Regions from separate parts of the Pseudomonas sp. S9 genome, predicted to be linked through region 2. Evidence: predicted binding sites of a transcription regulator. Region 2 holds the regulator's gene; each other region holds the start of a gene.

Region 1 (6,871 bases), on a different contig from region 2:
TCAAGCCAACAGCCGTTGCGCCTGGCGACCTGACCGACAAGCAGCTCGATGCCGTTGCCGACCTTGCTGATCGCTACAGTTTCGGCGAAGTGCGCAACAGCCATAACCAGAACATTATCCTGGCCGACATAGAACAAGCCCAGCTTTTCACCCTCTGGGGTGAGCTGCGCGAAAAGGGTTTTGCCACGCCAAACGTTGGCCTGCTGACCGATATCATCTGCTGCCCGGGCGGCGACTTCTGCTCGCTGGCCAACGCCAAGTCGATCCCGATCGCCGAAGCCATTCAGCGTCGTTTCGATGACCTCGACTACCTGTTCGATATTGGTGAAATCGACCTCAATATCTCAGGCTGCATGAACGCTTGTGGCCATCACCACGTAGGTCACATCGGCATCCTGGGTGTGGACAAGAAAGGCGAAGAGTTCTACCAGGTTTCACTCGGCGGCAGCTCTGGCCGTGACGCCAGCCTGGCCAAGATTCTCGGCCCGGCATTTGCGCAAGATGACGTGGCAGGCGTGATCGAGAAAATCATCAATGTCTACGTCGAAAAGCGTGACGATGAAGAAAGCTTCCTCGACACCTTCCGCCGTGTCGGTGTGGACCCGTTTAAGGAGCGCGTATATGCAGCGAATAATTAAGAACGGCCAGATCATCGACGAAACCTGGCATCTGCTGCCTAAAGACGCGACGCTCGAGGGCTTGTCAAACTGTGACGACCTGATCGTACCGTTGGAGCTGTGGTCCGAGCATGCCCATGCCCTCAAGGCCCGCGATGGCGGCCTGGGTGTTTGGCTCGAAGCCGGTGAAGAGATCGAAGAGATTGCCGACCAACTGGATAACTTCCAGGTCATTGCCCTGAATTTCCCAGCCTTCACCGATGGCCGCCACTCCTCGACGGCTTATATGCTGCGCACGCGTTATGGCTACAAAGGTGAAATTCGCGCCATCGGTGACGTACTGCGTGATCAACTGTTCGCCCTGCGCCGTTGCGGCTTTGATGCCTTCGCCCTGCGTGAAGACAAAGACCCGCAAGATGCCCTGCAAGCCTTTACTGAATATTCAGAGGTTTATCAGGCATCGAGCGATCAGCCTTTGCCATTGTTCCGCCGCCGTGCTTGATCGCGGCTTAACGCGGTAAAACAAAAAGCCCGACGCAGTGATGCATCGGGCTTTTTTACGACGCAATTTAAGGCTTTGGCTCGACGCTCAATGCATCACTGAGAAAGCCCGGGGCGATATAGCGCTCATAGTGCGCCTCGGAAAGAATGAAGAACTCACGATCAATGGCGTCGCGCAACTCCGGCAGCGACCAGTTGCGAAACTCGGGCAGCAACGCCATGCCGTATGCTTCGAGCTGGTTGATCACGCGCGCGCCCCGGGCGATCAACTGATAAGCCCAGCAATAAGGCGACTGATTAGGCACAAAGCGAATCTGGCGCTGGACCAGCTGATCCCGTAATCGCATTGCATCAAACACTTCGACCTTAGCCTCCATGACCTGTACCAACAGCACCTCCAGACGCTGCCATACAGCTTGCTTGGCTTGCTCATCGTAGCCATTCCAGGCAATCACCTCATGATGAAAACGCTTGCAGCCACGGCACACAAGGTCGCCATAGACCGTCGAACACAGGCCAACACAGGGCGTTTTAATCGGCTGACTGGACATAACAAAAACAAGATTCACATGACTAACAGGCGGGCATATTAGCCCTTTGTCCAAGTCAGTTCACCCATGAAAAACTGTGTGAATAGATGTTTTTCTAAAAAGCCGTTTCAGGCAAAAGATGACAAAACGGCCATTATCCAGACTCACAAGACCCAAAAATGGGCTTGGAGAAGGCTTTTAGGAGGCTTTTGATTGTTTTTTGTACAAACATGCAGAATCAAGGCTTTAGCTTAACTTTACTTGCGCTTTCCAGTAGAATCGTCGGGCCTTTTATAGGCACCAAAGTCCGTTGGAAGCTGTTTTCAAAGCGTCACGAGCACAGTTAATCCTGCAGGTACGATGTTGGCACCGCTATTTGGTTACCCCAAATACTGGTGCCAGCCCTCATCGATCTCGTCCTGCCGGCGTAAAACTTTGAAAGCAGCTTCTGGAAGAAATCCCTGAAATCTCGGCTGATTGGCCCATAAAGCCTTTACAGCGCTTGATTCGGTGCTTTCTGGATATGCGTCCCGGACAGAATTTGGGACCACTGATGAGGGTAATAACTGTGCTTGAAGCCTATCGCAAACACGTAGCAGAGCGTGCCGCTCAGGGTATCGTGCCCCAGCCGCTGAACGCCGAACAAACTGCAGGTCTTGTTGAACTGCTGAAAAACCCGCCTGCTGGCGAAGAAGAATTCCTCGTCGACCTGATCACCAATCGCGTACCACCAGGGGTGGACGAAGCAGCCTACGTCAAGGCTGGTTTCCTCTCCGCTGTCGCCAAGGGTGAAGCAACCTCCCCCCTGATTGACAACAAGCGTGCAGTCGAACTGCTGGGCACCATGCAAGGCGGCTACAACATCGCCACCCTGGTTGAACTGCTCGAAGACGCGACCTTGGGTGCTGTTGCCGCCGAACAACTGAAGCACACCTTGCTGATGTTCGACGCGTTCCACGACGTAGCTGAAAAAGCTAAGGCAGGCAACGCCAACGCTAAAGCTGTGCTGCAGTCCTGGGCAGAAGGCGAATGGTTCACCAAACGCGCCCCGATCGCCGAGAAATACAGCCTGAGCGTGTTCAAGGTTACCGGCGAAACCAACACCGACGACCTGTCTCCGGCGCCTGACGCCTGGTCACGTCCAGACATCCCGCTGCACGCCCTGGCCATGTTGAAAATGGCTCGCGACGGCATCGTGCCTGAGCAACAAGGCGTGACTGGCCCACTGAAGCAGATCGAAGAGATCCGCGCTGCTGGCTTCCCAGTTGCCTATGTGGGCGACGTTGTCGGTACCGGCTCATCGCGTAAATCCGCAACCAACTCGGTATTGTGGTTCTTCGGCGACGACATCCCTTACGTGCCGAACAAGCGCGCAGGCGGTTTCTGCTTCGGTAACAAGATTGCGCCTATCTTCTACAACACCATGGAAGATGCTGGCGCCCTGCCGATCGAGTTCGACGTTACCAACATCGCCATGGGCGACGTGATCGACGTCTATCCGTACGCCGGTAAAGTGTGCAAGCACGGCACTGACGAAGTTATCACCACCTTCGAACTGAAAACCCCTGTGCTGCTCGACGAAGTTCGTGCAGGCGGCCGCATTCCGTTGATCGTGGGTCGTGGTTTGACCGACAAGGCACGTGCTGAGTTGGGTCTTCCACCTGCTGACCTGTTCAAGAAACCTGAGCAGCCAGCCGACAGCAACAAAGGCTTCACCCTGGCGCAGAAGATGGTTGGCAAGGCTTGCGGCGTAGCAGGCGTGCGTCCAGGCACTTACTGCGAACCCAAGATGACCACCGTCGGCTCGCAAGACACCACAGGTCCAATGACCCGTGATGAACTGAAAGACCTGGCATGCCTGGGCTTCTCCGCCGACCTGGTGTTGCAGTCGTTCTGCCACACTGCGGCTTATCCGAAGCCGATCGATGTGACCACTCACCACACCCTGCCTGACTTCATCCGCACTCGCGGTGGTGTCTCGCTGCGTCCTGGTGACGGCATCATCCACAGCTGGCTGAACCGCATGCTGCTGCCGGATACCGTTGGCACTGGTGGTGACTCGCACACCCGTTTCCCAATGGGCATTTCGTTCCCGGCAGGTTCGGGCCTGGTTGCATTCGCAGCAGCTACCGGCGTTATGCCACTGGATATGCCGGAATCCATCCTGGTTCGTTTCAAGGGCAAAATGCAGCCTGGTATCACCCTGCGTGACCTGGTCCATGCAATCCCTTACTACGCTATCCAGAAAGGCCTGCTGACTGTTGAGAAGAAAGGCAAGATCAACGCCTTCTCCGGCCGCATCCTCGAGATCGAAGGTCTCGACGAACTGACCGTTGAACAAGCGTTCGAACTGTCTGACGCCTCCGCAGAGCGCTCCGCTGCTGGTTGCACCATCAAGATGCCGGAAAAGGCAATTGCCGAATACCTGCAGTCGAACATCACCCTGCTGCGCTGGATGATCAGCGAAGGCTACGGCGACGCACGCACCATGGAACGTCGCGCTCAAGCGATGGAAGCATGGCTGGCCAACCCTGAACTGATGAGCGCTGATGCTGACGCCGAATACGCTGAAATCATCGAAATCGACCTGTCAGAGCTGAAAGAACCCGTTCTGTGCGCACCAAACGACCCGGACGATGCTCGTCTGCTGTCGACTGTTCAGGGCGAGAAGATCGACGAAGTGTTCATCGGCTCGTGCATGACCAACATTGGTCACTTCCGCGCTGCTGGCAAGCTGCTGGATAAAGTCAAAGGTGGCATTCCGACTCGTCTGTGGCTGTCGCCGCCGACCAAGATGGACGCTCACCAGCTGACTGAAGAAGGCTACTACGGCATCTTCGGCAAGGCTGGCGCACGTATGGAAATGCCGGGCTGCTCGCTGTGCATGGGTAACCAGGCACGTGTAGAGGCCAACTCCACCGTGGTTTCCACTTCGACGCGTAACTTCCCGAACCGCCTGGGTGATGGCGCCAACGTGTACCTGGCCTCTGCCGAACTGGCTGCGGTCGCTGCAATCACCGGCAAACTGCCGACGGTTGAAGAGTACATGGCGTATGCGAAAGACATCGACAGCATGGCTGCCGACGTTTATCGCTACCTGAGCTTCGACCAGATCGCTGAGTTCCGCGAAGCCGCTGCGAACGCCAACATCCCGGTCGTTCAAGCCTAAGCGTTAGCTGCATCGAAAGAGCCCCGCCCAGTGCGGGGCTTTTTTTTGCGTGCGATCAAGCTGTTGCTCAAGTCCGCTGGCACATGGATTGCTTTGCTAGGGACACTGCAAGCAGCTCCAACTACGGAACTCGCTTATCGACAATGGCGTCGTCTCGGAACTGCTTTGCGCAGCGACTGAAACGGCGCTTTTTTGTGTTGCAAAGGGAATGCTAAATGGGTGATCAAACACTTAACCGCACAGATGTACTGGATTGGGTTAACGGCTCCGACGCTCCAGAAAAGAGCACGCTCAACCTGGGCTTTATGGCCCTGACAGACTCGGCGTCATTGATTGTCGCCGCCACGCAGGGCTTCGCCCAACCCTATGGCTTGACCCTCAACCTGCAGCGCCAATCATCCTGGGCCACCCTGCGCGACAAGCTGTTGAGCCGAGAGCTCGACGCCGCGCAAACGTTATACGGCCAAATCTACGGCACCCACTTGGGAATTGGCGTCCAGCCCACAGAGATGGCAATTCTGATGGGCCTTAATCACAACGGCCAGGCGATTAACCTCTCGGAACAACTCAAGTGCGAAGGCGTGACCAATGGCGATGCACTCAAGCAATACGTGCATCAAAGCAGTGCAAAGCTGACCTTCGCTCAAACCTTTCCCACAGGCACGCACGCCATGTGGCTTTATTATTGGCTGGCCAGCCAAGGCATACACCCGCTCACTGACGTCAATACCGTAGTGGTGCCGCCCGCACAAATGGTTGCACACCTGAACGCGCAACGTATCGACGGTTTCTGCGCAGGCGGGCCATGGGGAGCCCTGGCAGTAGATCAAGGCCAAGGTTTTACCGTGGCCACCAGCCAAGCGATCTGGCCAGACCACCCGGAAAAGGTATTGGGCCTGACGCGCGAGTTTGTCGAGCTTTATCCCAACACCGCCCGGGCCTTGACCATGGCCATCCTTGAAGCCAGCCGTTTCATTGACGAAAACCCGGAAAACAAACGCAGCACGGCCAAGCTGATCAGCAGCGCCGACTATGTTGACGCGCCCTTGTCTGCCATAGAACCGCGATTTCTTGGCCACTACCAGGACGGTCTCGGCAATGCCTGGGCCGACCCACATCCACTGCGCTTCCACGCCGGTGGCGCAGTCAACATGCCGTATTTATCCGACGGCATCTGGTTTATGACCCAATTCCGCCGCTGGGGCTTGCTGCGCGATGATCCCGACTACCTGGGTGTCGCGCAACGTATCCAGCAGATCGATATCTACAGCCAGGCGGCGCAGGCATTGAATATCCCGGTGCCACCTGCGATGCGCAGCAGCACCCTGCTCGATGGCAAAAGCTGGGACGGCAGCAACCCGGTGGACTATGCGCGAAGTTTTGCCCTTCACGCCTTGAGCGATAGCTCAGTCACCGCCCAATAACTGGCAGGAGGCCAAGATATGCTGCGCATACTGCTGATAAACGACACACCGAAAAAAGTCGGCCGGCTCAAAGCGGCACTGACCGAGGCCGGGTTTGAAGTCATCGATGAGTCTGGCCTGACCATCGACCTGCCCGCTCGGGTTGAGGTTGTGCGCCCGGATGTAATCCTGATCGACAGTGAATCCCCCAGCCGTGACGTCATGGAGCAAGTGGTATTGGTCACCCGTGATCAACCGCGGCCAATTGTCATGTTCACTGACGAACACAACCCCAACGTCATGCGCCAGGCGATTCAATCCGGTGTCAGTGCCTACATAGTCGAAGGGATTCATGCCCAACGCCTGCAGCCCATACTTGATGTGGCCATGGCTCGCTTCGAGAGCGATCAAGCGTTGCGCGCGCAATTGCACGCACGGGACGCACAACTGGCTGAACGCAAACGGATCGAACTGGCCAAGGGCCTCTTGATGAAAATGAAGAGCTGCGATGAAGAAGCCGCCTACACCCTGATGCGTCGCCAAGCCATGAGCCGTCAGCAAAAGCTCGCGCAAGTGGCTGAACAGATTATTGCCATGCACGATTTGCTCGGAAAATAAGCGGACTGTACCGCTTGCAACCCCACTGTTCTG
Region 2 (6,871 bases):
GATGCCAGCGTATCGAAAGAGGCTTGCCCGCTTAACCTGGCCCCCACTCCATCGACCACCGCATCGCTGGTGCTGGGCGATGCACTGGCGATCGCCCTGCTTGAGGCTCGCGGCTTTACAGCTGAAGACTTTGCCTTTTCGCATCCGGGTGGTGCCCTCGGCAGGCGTTTGTTTCTGAAAGTGGAAAACGTCATGCATACCGGCGACGGCTTGCCTACAGTCAAGCGAGGCACCTCGCTTCGCGAGGCTTTACTGGTCATGACCCAGAAAGGCCTGGGCATGACAGTCGTGATCGATGAAAACGGCTTACTGGCCGGAATCTTTACAGATGGTGACTTGCGCAGAACTCTGGATCGGGAAATTGATCTACGTGAAGCAACCATCGATCAAGTCATGACCGCCCGTGGCAAAACCGCCCGCGCCGAAATGCTCGCCGCCGAGGCCTTGAAGATCATGGAAGACCATAAAATCAGCTCGCTGGTGGTCGTTGATGACAACGACCGCCCAATTGGCGCGCTGAACATGCACGACCTACTACGTGCCGGAGTAATGTGATGACCCCAGAATTCAAAGAACGAGCCCGTGCGATCAAACTGGCGATTTTTGACGTTGACGGCGTGCTGACGGACGGCAAGTTATACTTCCTGGTCGATGGTAGCGAATTCAAGACGTTCAATACGCTCGACGGCCACGGCATAAAAATGCTGATCAACTCGGGCGTACGCACCGCAATAATCAGCGGACGCAAAACCCCTGTGGTGGAACGTCGTGCACAAAACCTGGGGATTCAACACCTTTACCAAGGCCGAGAAGACAAAATTGCAGTGCTCGACGAGCTCCTTGGCGAACTCGGCCTAGACTATGAACAGGTTGCCTACTTGGGAGATGATTTGCCCGACCTGCCAGTGATTCGCCGGGTGGGACTGGGTGTCGCGGTAGCCAACGCTGATTCTTTTGTGCGTCAACACGCGTTCGCGGTAACCCAAGCCAGGGGCGGAGAAGGCGCAGCACGCGAATTCTGCGAATCAATCATGCTCGCCCAGGGCACCCTTGAAGCGGCTCAAGCAGCCTACCTGTAGAACAGCAAACTATGCGCAAGCCACTGAACATACTGCTCCTCATACTCGGCGTACTGCTCGTGGCAGCTGCCGGGTATTGGAATATCAACCCGGACAGCTTCGCGGACAAACCTGCAAAGACCACGTCGCAAAGTACAATTGACTTTTATGTGGTCAACTCCAAAACCGTGCAATATCAACCCGACGGGAAATTGCATTACGAGCTCACAGCCGACAAAGTCGAGCATGCCAAAGCCTCGGACATCTCCTACCTGACACAACCCGACTTGCTGCTATACCGCGGAACAGAGCTGCCCTGGCATGTCCAAAGTGAAAAAGGCGAAGTCTCCCCGGGCGGTAAGGAGGTCGAGCTGATAGACAAGGTTCGCGTTGAACGCACTGATGCAAAGGGGCGGCCAACACTGCTTACGACCAGTCGCCTGACTGTAATTCCCGATAAGGAATATGCGCAGACGCAGCAAGCCGTTAGAATCGACGCAGCCAATGGGGTGACCACGGCGCAAGGAATGAAAGCGTATTTAAATGACAGCAGGATGCTCTTGCTGTCCAACGTAAGAGGCCAGCATGAGGTTCGTTAAAACCCTCCCCCTTCTGCTCAGCTTGGGTGCATCGCTAGGAAGCGTTCATGCCTGGGCTTTGCCAACTGACCGCGATCAACCGATTCGCGTGCAGGCAGACAGCGCAGAACTTGACGACAAGCAAGGTGTTGCGGTTTATCGCGGCGATGTCGTCATCACTCAAGGCACGATGAAAATCACCGGTGACACGGTCACCATTACCCAGAATGCCAAAGGCGAAATCGACGTTTTCACTTCAGTCGGACGCCCGGCCTACTATGAGCAGAAACCTGCGGTAGACAAAGAAATCGTCAAAGCCTACGGCCTGACCATCCAATATTTTGCAGCCAATGAACGTATTGTCCTGATTGACCAAGCCAAGGTCATTCAAGAGGGCAACACCTTCGAAGGCGAGAAAATCGTCTACGACACGCAGCGCCAAATCGTCAACGCTGGCCGCGCAACAGGTACCAAGGTGACCTCGCCGCGCCCACGCATCGATATGGTGATCCAGCCGAAGAACAAACCCACCCAAGGGCAGTAATTAATGGCTACATTGAAAGCCCAACACCTGGCCAAAAGCTACAAAAGCCGCCAGGTTGTCCGTGACGTTAGCCTGAGCATCGACAGCGGCCAAATCGTCGGCCTGCTTGGCCCTAACGGTGCAGGTAAGACCACCTGCTTCTACATGATCGTGGGCTTAGTGCAGGCTGACCAGGGACGCATCCTGATTGACGACCTCGACGTCAGCCATCAGCCCATGCACGGCCGCGCACGTGCCGGCATTGGCTACCTGCCTCAAGAAGCATCGATTTTCCGCAAGCTCAGCGTTGCCGATAACATCATGGCAATTCTTGAGACTCGCAAAGAACTTGACCGTGCTGGCCGTGAAGCTGAACTGGAAAGCCTCCTTGAGGAGTTCCATATTCACCATATTCGCGACAACCTGGGCATGAGCCTGTCCGGCGGTGAGCGACGCCGGGTTGAAATTGCCCGCGCCCTGGCAACAGCACCGAAATTCATCTTGCTTGATGAGCCATTTGCCGGTGTTGACCCGATCTCGGTTGGCGATATCAAGCAAATCATCCACCACTTGAAAGCCAAGGGTATCGGCGTGCTGATCACCGACCACAATGTGCGCGAAACGCTGGATATTTGCGAAACAGCCTATATCGTCAGCGACGGCCAGCTCATTGCGGAAGGCAACTCGGAAGCGATTCTGGCCAACCAGACGGTAAAAGAAGTCTACCTGGGCCATGAATTCCGCCTTTAACCCGGTTTTTCTCAACCGATTAGCGTCAACTGCTAGGCAAAGCACTGCAATTCGGGCATATAATTTGCTTCCTTGAGGCGCCCATCAGGCGCCCTGTAGTGGATTGCGCAAAGACGCCGGTAAATAAGGTCTGCAATGAAACCATCGCTAGTCCTGAAGATGGGCCAGCAGCTGACGATGACTCCTCAGCTGCAACAAGCCATTCGCTTACTCCAACTGTCGACCCTGGATCTCCAGCAAGAAATCCAAGAGGCACTGGAGTCAAACCCAATGCTCGAACGTCAGGAAGACGGCGAAGACTTCGACAACTCGGACCCCATGGCCGACGGCGCCGAGACCGCCACCGCCGAGCAGCCTGCACAGCAGGACAATTTCCAGGAAACCAGCTTCCAGGATGCTCCGCAAACCGTGGACAACCTCGAGGATGGCGAGTGGAACGAGCGTATCCCCAACGAACTCCCAGTGGATACCGCCTGGGAAGATGTCTACCAAACCAGCGCCAGCAGCCTGCCCAGCAGCAGCGATGACGACGAATGGGACTTCACCACGCGCACTTCGACCGGCGATAGCCTGCAGAGCCATATGCTCTGGCAGCTCAACCTGTCCCCCATGTCCGACAAGGATCGCCTGATTGCGGTTACCCTGATCGACTGCATCAATCCTCAGGGCTACCTCGAAGAAACCCTGCAAGAGATTCTCGAAGCCTTCGACCCGGAACTGGACATCGAACTCGACGAAATAGAAGCCGTCCTGCACCGCATCCAGCAGTTTGAACCCTCAGGCATTGCCGCCCGCGACCTGCGCGAATGCCTGACCCTGCAACTGCGCCAGCTGCCAGTCAAGACCCCCTGGCTTGCCGAAGCCCAACGACTCGCCAATGACTATCTGGATTTGCTGGGCAACCGCGATTACAGCCAGCTGATGCGCCGCATGAAGCTCAAGGAAGACGAACTGCGCCAGGTCATCGAATTGATCCAGAGCCTCAACCCACGACCGGGCTCGCAGATTGAGTCCAGCGAACCCGAATACGTGGTACCCGATGTCATTGTGCGCAAACACAACGAGCGCTGGCTGGTTGAACTCAACCAGGAAGCCATGCCCCGACTCCGCGTCAATGCGCAATACGCGGGTTTTGTGCGCCGCGCCGACTCGAGCGCCGACAACACCTTTATGCGCAACCAGCTTCAAGAAGCCCGCTGGTTTATCAAAAGCCTGCAAAGCCGCAACGAAACGCTGATGAAGGTTGCGACCCAGATCGTTGAACATCAACGGGGCTTTCTCGACTACGGCGACGAGGCGATGAAACCACTGGTGCTGCACGATATCGCCGAAGCGGTGGGCATGCACGAGTCGACCATTTCCCGGGTCACCACCCAGAAATTCATGCACACCCCCCGTGGCATTTACGAGTTGAAATACTTCTTCTCCAGCCACGTCAGCACCTCCGAAGGCGGAGAATGCTCGTCTACAGCGATCCGCGCGATCATCAAAAAACTGGTTGCAGCGGAAAATGCAAAAAAGCCGTTGAGTGACAGCAAGATCGCTGGTTTACTGGAGACACAAGGCATTCAAGTAGCTCGACGCACAGTTGCTAAATACCGGGAATCACTCGGTATCGCGCCTTCAAGTGAACGCAAGCGATTGATGTAACAGCTGATGAACAGGAAGATCGTCTCAATCACTATCGAACTGACCCGCTCTTAGCTAAAAGCAGCCATACTAAGGGCGTAAAGGTGTCAGGCTCGGTTACTGGGGGTCTTACGCGCCACAGTGTTCCGGCGGCAGGCAACTCGGCCTGTCTCTTACACACGGCAACAAGGAGAAAGCGGTATGCAAGTCAACATCAGTGGACACCAACTGGATGTGACCGACGCCCTGCGCGAGTACATCGACGAAAAATTCAGTCGACTAGAGCGCCACTTCGACAAGATTACGAACGTACAAGTCATTATGGAGGTCGAGAAGCTCAAGCAGAAGATCGAAGCCACCTTACACATTGCAGGCGGCGAGATAGTCGCCAACGCCGAACATGATGACATGTATGCAGCAATCGATTTACTGACCGACAAACTCGATAGACAACTTATCAAGCACAAGGAAAAGCAGCTCGACCGTCAACAGGGCGCAATGGCCCGTTGATATCGCCCTACTCCTATGATCCGACTTGAAAATATCCTGACCCCCGGCCGTTCCCTGGTGAACGTGCCGGGCGGCAGTAAAAAACGCGTTCTCGAACAGATTGCCAACCTGGTTGCGCGCGAATTGCCCGACCTCGATGGACAAGACATTTTCGAAAGCCTGATCGCCCGCGAAAAACTCGGGTCCACTGGTTTTGGTAATGGCATTGCCATTCCACACTGCCGTTTGCCTGCGTGCAATGCCCCCATCAGCGCCTTGCTCAAGCTCGACTCAGCTGTCGATTTCGACGCGATTGATGGCGCCCCGGTTGACTTGCTGTTCGTGCTACTGGTTCCTGAAGCCGCTACGGATGAACACCTAGAGCTGCTTCGTCAAATAGCGAGCATGCTTGACCGCAGCGACGTCCGTGAGCGACTGCGCCAGGCACAAAGCAATGAAGCCCTGTACCAGGTTGTTGTCGACGTACAGAACAACAGCTAAACGACAGAGAACCTACATGCGCTTGATAATAGTCAGCGGGCGTTCAGGATCAGGTAAAAGCACCGCCCTTGATGTACTCGAGGACAACGGCTTCTACTGCATAGACAACCTGCCGGCCAGCTTGCTTCCCCAGCTAGCTGAACGAGCGTTTCAGCAGAAAGATTCAGCTCACCCCAATGTCGCGGTGTCGATCGATGCCCGCAACCTGCCAAGCGACTTGAACATGTTTCCCGAGTTGCTTGAACAAGTCCGTGCGCGCAATGTTCAGTGCGACCTGCTGTACCTGGACGCCAACGAAGAAACGCTGCTCAAACGCTTCTCTGAAACGCGCCGGCGCCATCCGCTGACCAACGACAATCGGTCGTTGGCGGAAGCCATTACCGATGAAACCCTGCTGCTTGAGCCAATCATTGATCTGGCCGACCTGAAGATAGACACCACCCACCTGAATCTCTACCAACTGCGCGACACCTTGGCCTTGCGCCTGCTGAACAAGCCGGATCCGGGCACTGCATTTCTGGTTGAATCCTTTGGTTTCAAACGAGGCATGCCGGTTGACGCAGATGTGGTATTTGATGTGCGTTGCCTGCCAAACCCGTATTGGCGCGCTGAACTACGCGATTTCTCGGGGCTTGAGAAACCCGTTATTGACTATCTTGACAGCCAGGCGGATGTCCAGGACATGTATCAGGACATCCATGCCTACCTGAGCAAATGGTTGCCACGCTTCGCGGCCAGCAATCGCGCCTACGTGACGATCGCCATTGGCTGCACGGGTGGGCATCACCGCTCGGTGTATATCGCCAACCGCCTGGGCAAAGCGCTCAAGGCCCAGCTCAAAAACGTCCAGACTCGCCACCGCGACCTCAGTTAAGGAATTGCCGCGATGCCCGCCTGCGAAGTAACCATTATCAACAAGCTCGGTTTGCACGCACGGGCTGCCGCCAAATTTGTCGGCGTTGCCACACAGTATCCTTGCAGCATCAAGGTTGGCCGTACATCACAGAGCCTGGTCGACGGCAAAAGCATCATGTCGGTGATGATGCTGGCGGCAGGCAAAGGCACCTCGGTACACCTGCTAACCGAAGGCGAGCAGGATGAACAGGCGCTCGATGCCCTGCTCGAGTTGATCAACAACTACTTCGATGAAGGCGAATAGTGCGCGATTGCCGCAAACCAATGGGCGGATGACAAATCATCCGCCCTGCTTGATCAGCTACCTGCAACTGTCATGCGCTCGATCAGCACGGAACCGGTGCGGATACTGCTGCGCAACTCCAGATCATTCCCTACCGCAACGATTTGCTTGAACATATCCCGCATATTGCCGGCGATGGTTACTT
Region 3 (6,871 bases), on a different contig from region 2:
TCGCCACCGTATTTGTTGAAATCCATGACCCCGACTTCAAACAGCAATTGATCCCTCGCGTGGGCTTCTGCGCGATAAGTGGTGGCCAGGTCGGTGACGATGATTCCGACGCCTTCTTCGCTGGCCTCCTCAATACCAAAGTCAAACAGGAAGCGAGCGCGAGCTTCCGAAATCATGGAGATCATTGAGTCGTTTCCGAGGTGGTTGGCCGCATTGATATCGGTTACGCGCACGGTCAGGTGGGTGCTGAAGCAAAACTGGTCTTGTGGAAAGCTAAGTGTCAGGCGGGCCATGGGTTCTCTTCGACAGCAGCTGTCTGGGCGATGGAAATCCCTATTGTACGGCCATGGCTGGATGATGGGCAGTGACATCTCAACTGCCCAGAAAAACGGGTTAATGGCGGTGCAAGGTATTAAGTGAGTAGAAGGTTACGCGACCGCCCTCGATTGAATAGCCCTGGTTGTCTTGTATGTATGCGCCTGCCTTGTAATACAGCAATTGCCGGCTCCAACTGCTGCTCAACTGTTTATAAAACGAACCATTGTCGCCGCTGCTTTTGACGGTCACGCCCAAACGGCCGGTCGAGGTGATACGAAGCTGGTAGCTGAAGCGTTCATTGAGGTCGACGTTCTGTGCCAGAAGTATATTTTGTACGCTCGAACTTCCCGGCTGTGCTCGATACAGAAGTTCGAGCCTCCCGGTGCCATTTTTATAATGGTATTGCAGCTTTGCCAACGGATCATTTTCACTTCCCGGCTGATCCTTACTATGGATTTGGCCGACAATAACTTTGTTTTTACTCGGCACCACGTTGACTGCCAGTACTGCATTTAAATAGTTGTCACCATCTTTGTAGTACCAGTTGTGCAATCTGCCATCGGCGTAGGTTTCCCGTAGTTCGCTACGCGGATAACTGGCGTCCTCGGTGCGTGAGCCGGTGACAGGCACCCAGAATACGACGGTTTGATTGCCGTCATTACGGAAGTATTGGCTGGAGTAACCGTTTTGTATCCGCGCCGCGCTGATTTCAGTGGGGGTCGGTGGTGTGGGGACAGATAGGTTCCAAGTGGACAGATCAAACACATTAGGTCCTTAGAGGGTCGCCGTTCAGTGAACAATTTATTTGCAACTGTTCGGCGACCTCAGCTTTGCTAGGTTCAACGTATCTGACCAACGGGCTGCCAACCTCTGTTCCAGACGGCTTATGGCCATTTCTTGATACTAGCCAAGCTGGTTTCAGGCTGCTGGGCGATGTTGCTTCTGGTAAAGGAATTCAAGCACCGCTGCGCGATATTCGTGATAGCGCGAATCGTGAGCCAAGGCCATGCGCTCCCGGGGCCTGGGCAGTTCGACCTGAAGAATCTCGCCGACTGTTGCCGAAGGCCCATTGCTCATCATGATGATTCTGTCCGACAGCAACACCGCTTCGTCAACGTCATGGGTAATCATGATCACCGTGTTACCGAGATCGGCGTGAATCTCCATCAGAGAATCCTGCAGGTGCGCGCGGGTGAGTGCATCAAGGGCGCCAAAGGGCTCATCCATCAACAATACTTTGGGTTGCATCGCCAGCGCCCGGGCAATACCTATGCGCTGTTTCATACCGCCGGATATCTCGCTGGGGCGCTTGTGACGTGCGTGACTCATGTGCACCAAGTCGAGGTTGTGCTCAATCCATTCACGCATCTCGGTTTTGCTTTTGCTGTTTTTGAATACCTGGCGCACGGCCAGTTCGATATTTTGGTAGCAGCTCAACCAAGGCAGTAAGCTATGGTTTTGAAACACCACGGCGCGCTCCGGCCCAGGTGCATTCACTTCTCGATTGTCGAGAATCACCCCGCCCGTGGTGGCCTGATAAAGGCCGGCGACAATATTCAATACGGTTGACTTGCCACAGCCTGAGTGGCCGATCAGCGAAACGAATTCCCCCTTGGCTATCTTCAAGTTAACGTCTTTAAGTGCGCAAAACAGGCCTTTATCCGTCGGAAAACTTATGCCTACGCCTGTCAGTTCAAGATGTGCAGTGCTCATAGAATATCCTCTGTGTTTAACGCAGGTCGGCGCTCTTATCCCAGCTCACATATTTTTGCAGGGCCAGCATCAGGCGATCGAGGGCAAAGCCGATCAGGCCGATCACAATCACGGCTACCATGATCCGTCCAAGCGAGTTGGAACTGCCGTTTTGGAACTCATCCCAGATGAATTTGCCCAGCCCGGGGTTTTGCGCAAGCATTTCGGCCGCAATCAACACCATCCAGCCAGTTGCCAGTGACAAGCGCAGACCAGTGAAAATCATGGGAATGGCGGCTGGCAGCACGATGCGTCGTATATGGTTGAGAGGGGACAGGCTCAGCACGCGGCTTACGTTCTGCAGGTCCTTATCCAGGTTTGCCACGCCAACAATGGTGTTGATTACCGTTGGCCAGAGGCAGCACAAGGCCACCGTCACTGCCGAGGTAATAAATGACTTGGCAAACAGCGGATCGGTGCTGGTGTAGACCGCGCTGACAACCATGGTCACCAGTGGCAGCCAGGCCAGTGGTGATATGGGTTTGAATATCTGTATCAGTGGGTTGATGGCGTTGTACAGCGGCTTGCTCAGGCCACAGACAATGCCCAGTGGAATGGCTATCAGCGAAGCAATCACAAAGCCGGTCATTACCGTATACAGGCTGGTGACTATCTGCTTGAAGAAGGTCGGTTTGCCGGTGTAGGGGCGGATCTTTACCTTGGCCTCTGGGTTTTTACTGAGCTGGGCCTGGTTACGTAGTTGCTGGCGCTCATAGAACGCCGTTTCACGCTTGGCTTCGCGCTGGTGCTCGTCGACCAGGTTGCTGAACTGGCTGGCAACTTGTGCGGGCCCGGGAAAGGTTCCCAGGCTGGTATTGATGCTGCCGGCAATCATTTGCCAGAACATCAGAAAGGCAGCCAGGCCAATGATTGGCATCAGCAGGTTTGGCAGCCAGCGTTTGAACGCTGCGGTTCTTGCGCTTTTGACTGTCTGGGTGATTTGCTCGGAGATGGCAGGGTTACTCATCGTCCAATCCTCGGCTTATACGGCCTCAGCCAGGCTGAAGGCGGGTTGTCTGGTGGCACTGGACCGCAGGGGCGGTTGCAGTGCTCTAATTGTCACAAGCGCGTTAGAGCACTGAGTCTTGCTTCAAGCCAATTTTCATTTGCTCGATGTAGGCGTTGGGCTTGCGCCCGTCATAGGTCAGGCCGTCGATGAATTCATGGGTCGGCGCGCGAAAGCCGCTTTCATCTGCTGCAGGAAAGTCGCTGGCCTTGGCCTTGCCTTCGGCAATCAACTCCTCGGCAGCCTGGCGATATACGGCGGGTTGGTAGACTTGCTTGGCGATATCGAAATACCAGCTGTCTGGCTTGGCCTCGGTGATTTGGCCCCAGCGGCGCATCTGCGTGAGGTACCAGATTGCGTCGGAATAAAACGGGTAGGTGGCGTTGTAGCGAAAGAACACGTTGAAGTCCGGAACGCTGCGTTTGTCACCTTTTTCGTACTCGAATGTTCCAGTCATGGAATTGGCGATGACCTTGGCATCCGCCCCCACGTATTCAGGACGCGACAGGATTTCCACGGCCTCCTGGCGGTTGGCATTGTTGCCCTCATCCAGCCACATGGCGGCGCGGATCAGGGCCTTGACCAGGCGCTTGTGGGTTTCAGGGTTGGCGTCGGCCCACTTTTTAGAGACCCCGAGGACTTTCTCCGGGTTGTTCTTCCATATTTCATAGTCGGTGATCACCGGTACGCCAATGCCTTTGAACACCGCCTGCTGGTTCCAGGGCTCGCCCACGCTGTAGCCGCTTATGGTGCCTGCCTCCATGGTCGAAGGCATTTGCGGTGGCGGGGTAACCGAGAGCAGGGCATCGGCATTCAATGTGCCGGAAATATCGCCCTTGGCTGGGGCGTAGTAACCCGGGTTTATTCCTCCAGCCGCGAGCCAGTAACGCAGTTCGTAGTTGTGGGTGGACACGGGAAAGACCATGCCCATGTTGAACGGCTTGCCTTCGGCCTTATAGCGCTCGATAACCGGTTTTAGCGCAGCAGCGCTTATGGGGTGAACCGGTTTGCCATCCTGCATGGGGATGTGCTCTTTCATTTCAGCCCAGACCTCATTGGAAACAGTGATGCCGTTGCCATTGAGGTCCATGGAAAACGCAGTGACAATCTGCGCCTTGGTGCCAAAGCCGATTGTCGCGCCAAGCGGCTGGCCAGCCAGCATATGTGCACCGTCGAGCTCGCCAGTGATCACCCGGTCGAGCAACACTTTCCAGTTTGCCTGGGCCTCAAGGGTGACATACAGGCCTTCGTCCTCGAAGTAGCCTTTCTCATAGGCAATTGCCAGGGGCGCCATGTCGGTGAGCTTGATAAAGCCCAGTTTGAGCTCTGCTTTCTCAGGTTCGGTGGCACTGGCAAAAGGTGCAGCGACTGAGCCGAATACAAGAAACGCGGCGCAACTGACACTGGCCAGGGCCTTCTTCAATAATGAGCACGGTAGTGTGGAATGGCGCATTGAAATTCCTCAGCTATCAGAAACGAAAAAAGACGTCTAAACCTGCACGCGAGAACAATGCGTGCAGCCTTGACGTCTTTGTCTATTTCGTCTCGATCACCGCCGTTGGCGACCCGAAGACGGATGTAGCGAGGTTATTGCAAAGCCCTTGCCAGGCAACGACTCAGATGCTGTATGAAGATTTTTATATAAGATAAAAAATAATCAAAAACAATAAATTACCTATGTATTTTAAAGTTGAATAGAGGTTTAGCTGGCGGCTGTACAAGCATCAATAGCGCTAGGCGCTGAGCCAGGCTGGTGCGTGGTTCATTTGCGTGCCGCTTAACGTGTGCAATAACAGCGCAGCGATTGACCTGGCTTCTGGGTGCAGTACAGGACTTAGCTGGCTGGGCGTTTGCGAGGCTCCTCGACGAAGTCCTTGAGCCAGCGCAGGACTTCGACAGCTTCCCAGCGAGTGGGGTCGAACATCGCGTAGACCAGGCCCTGGTAGCCGACAACATCGAGCGGCCGGTGGTATCCCGCACGCTGGAAAAGCGCCTCTATTTCCGCAAAGCAGGTATTGAAGTGCAGCCTGTTGAAAGGGGTTTTACCTTCAGTGACTATCCCTTCGAGGTGAAGCTCGTCCACGGTGGCCCGTATTTTTTCCAGAGGCATTCGGTTAACTGCTTGTTTTAATTGCATTACATCCAGCATCGTTGCGCTCCCAATCAAGCCTGTGCGGTATCTGTCAGATGGCGTAAATGAGTTTAGTACAAAAATACTGTACAAATAAACAGTATTGGTTAATAGTCTTGTCATCGCGCTGCAAATTTCACTCATTGCGATGGCCTGAAGGCAACCAAGCCCCAGCCCATCGGATAGGCAAAGGGGTCGCAAACAATGCAACAGATACTGATGACAGTTTTGGTATTGGTGATGCTTACGGGATGCGCGCAACCAACGCTTGAGCAGCCCAAGGCGAATGGCACCTACCTGGTGATCGACAATAACGATGCGTGGGCCGTAGTCATTTCTGATGGCAAGCGGGTTGAGGAGCACGGATTGGTTGTGGATGCCATCGGTATGTCGACCCCAGGCGCAGTCGTGGCCAACAGCTACGTGATTGACACACCTAATTGCGGGCGCGTGCAGTGGATGGCGCAGCATGATGATGTGGTCGATGGTGCGACAAGTTTGATGGCGCTGAGTTACAACCCGGCGCTGACTGAGTCCAAGTGCGTGATAGGAGAAGGCTTGAGCAGTATCTGGACAGTGCTCGATTATTCCAGCTAAGCCAAGTGCCCGATAACCAATGACTACCGGGCAAGACCCTGGATGCTATTTGACGGGCTTGGTCGCCGCACCCGGCAGCAAACCATCGGCTCTGAACATATGCTTGATGCCGCGCAAGGCCTGGCGAATGCGATCCTGGTTCTCGATCAAGGCAAAGCGCACATGATCATCACCGTAATCGCCAAAGCCGATGCCAGGAGAGACGCAGACCTTGGCTTGGGCCAGCAGTTTTTTGGCAAACTCCAGTGAGCCAAGCTCGGCATAGGCCTCGGGTATCCTGGCCCAGACGTACATTGAGGCCTTGGGGTTTTCGACCATCCAGCCGAGTTCGTGAAGGCCCTTTACCATCAGGTTGCGCCGCTGCCGGTATTGCTCGGCAATATCGCGTACGCACTGCTGGTCACCTTCCAGCGCTGCAATAGCGGCGACTTGTAGCGGGGTAAAGGTGCCGTAGTCGTGATAGCTCTTGATCCGCGCCAACGCGTTTACCAGTTCCTTGTTGCCGACCATGAAGCCAATTCGCCAGCCGGCCATGTTGTAGCTCTTGGACAGGGTAAAGAATTCCACTGCGACATCCTTGGCGCCGGGAACTTGCATGATCGATGGCGCTTTCCAGCCGTCATAGACGATATCGGCGTAGGCGAGGTCATGTACCACCAATACGTCATATTGTTTGGCCAGCGCCACAACCCGTTCAAAGAAGTCCAGTTCCACGCACTGCGCCGTCGGGTTCGAGGGGAACCCCAGGATCATCATCTTTGGCTTGGGAATGGACTCGCGAATGGCGCGCTCCAGTTCAGCAAAGAAATCGACGCCGGGCACCAGCGGTACAGAGCGTACCTGGGCGCCAGCAAGCACGGCACCATAAATATGGATCGGGTAGCTGGGGTTCGGGACAAAGACTTTATCGCCGTGATCGAGCGTTGCCAGCATCAGGTGGGCCAAGCCTTCTTTCGAGCCAATGGTGACTATGGCTTCGTCTTCAGGGTCGATATCAACCTGGTAGCGGTCGGCATACCAGCGTGAGATCGCTCGGCGCAGGCGCGGAATACCGCGTGAAGTCGAGT

The links. The regulator sigma-54, encoded in region 2, starts transcription at its own class of promoters, with help from an activator protein. The targets are predictions, from matches to a motif close to ANTGGCATNNANNTTGCTNT.
Region 1: a site for sigma-54 is predicted at 4,893-4,912, ahead of PSES9_RS0102985 (CmpA/NrtA family ABC transporter substrate-binding protein). Genes of this name have one in related genera too.
Region 3: a site for sigma-54 is predicted at 4,666-4,685, ahead of PSES9_RS0102950 (CmpA/NrtA family ABC transporter substrate-binding protein). Genes of this name have one in related genera too.

The regions. Positions count from the first base shown of each region.
Region 1 is NZ_AFFX01000001.1:642,889-649,759, reverse strand. Features, by position in the region: gene PSES9_RS0103005 (nitrite/sulfite reductase) at 1-638, shown strand, start outside; gene PSES9_RS0103000 (DUF934 domain-containing protein) at 622-1,119, shown strand; gene PSES9_RS0102995 (DUF1289 domain-containing protein) at 1,187-1,669, opposite strand; gene acnB (bifunctional aconitate hydratase 2/2-methylisocitrate dehydratase) at 2,217-4,817, shown strand; gene PSES9_RS0102985 (CmpA/NrtA family ABC transporter substrate-binding protein) at 5,033-6,241, shown strand; gene PSES9_RS0102980 (ANTAR domain-containing response regulator) at 6,260-6,838, shown strand.
Region 2 is NZ_AFFX01000011.1:179,168-186,038, reverse strand. Features, by position in the region: gene PSES9_RS0119605 (KpsF/GutQ family sugar-phosphate isomerase) at 1-555, shown strand, start outside; gene PSES9_RS0119600 (KdsC family phosphatase) at 555-1,079, shown strand; gene lptC (LPS export ABC transporter periplasmic protein LptC) at 1,091-1,657, shown strand; gene lptA (lipopolysaccharide transport periplasmic protein LptA) at 1,644-2,180, shown strand; gene lptB (LPS export ABC transporter ATP-binding protein) at 2,184-2,909, shown strand; gene PSES9_RS0119580 (RNA polymerase factor sigma-54) at 3,045-4,559, shown strand; gene hpf (ribosome hibernation-promoting factor, HPF/YfiA family) at 4,740-5,048, shown strand; gene ptsN (PTS IIA-like nitrogen regulatory protein PtsN) at 5,064-5,528, shown strand; gene rapZ (RNase adapter RapZ) at 5,545-6,402, shown strand; gene PSES9_RS0119560 (HPr family phosphocarrier protein) at 6,415-6,687, shown strand; gene pmbA (metalloprotease PmbA) at 6,741-6,871, opposite strand, start outside.
Region 3 is NZ_AFFX01000001.1:634,170-641,040, forward strand. Features, by position in the region: gene PSES9_RS0102930 (thioesterase family protein) at 1-293, opposite strand, end outside; gene PSES9_RS0102935 (polysaccharide lyase family 7 protein) at 394-1,083, opposite strand; gene PSES9_RS0102940 (ABC transporter ATP-binding protein) at 1,237-2,031, opposite strand; gene PSES9_RS0102945 (ABC transporter permease) at 2,048-3,037, opposite strand; gene PSES9_RS0102950 (CmpA/NrtA family ABC transporter substrate-binding protein) at 3,141-4,529, opposite strand; gene PSES9_RS0102960 (transcriptional regulator) at 4,911-5,225, opposite strand; gene PSES9_RS0102965 (hypothetical protein) at 5,412-5,804, shown strand; gene alaC (alanine transaminase) at 5,850-6,871, opposite strand, start outside.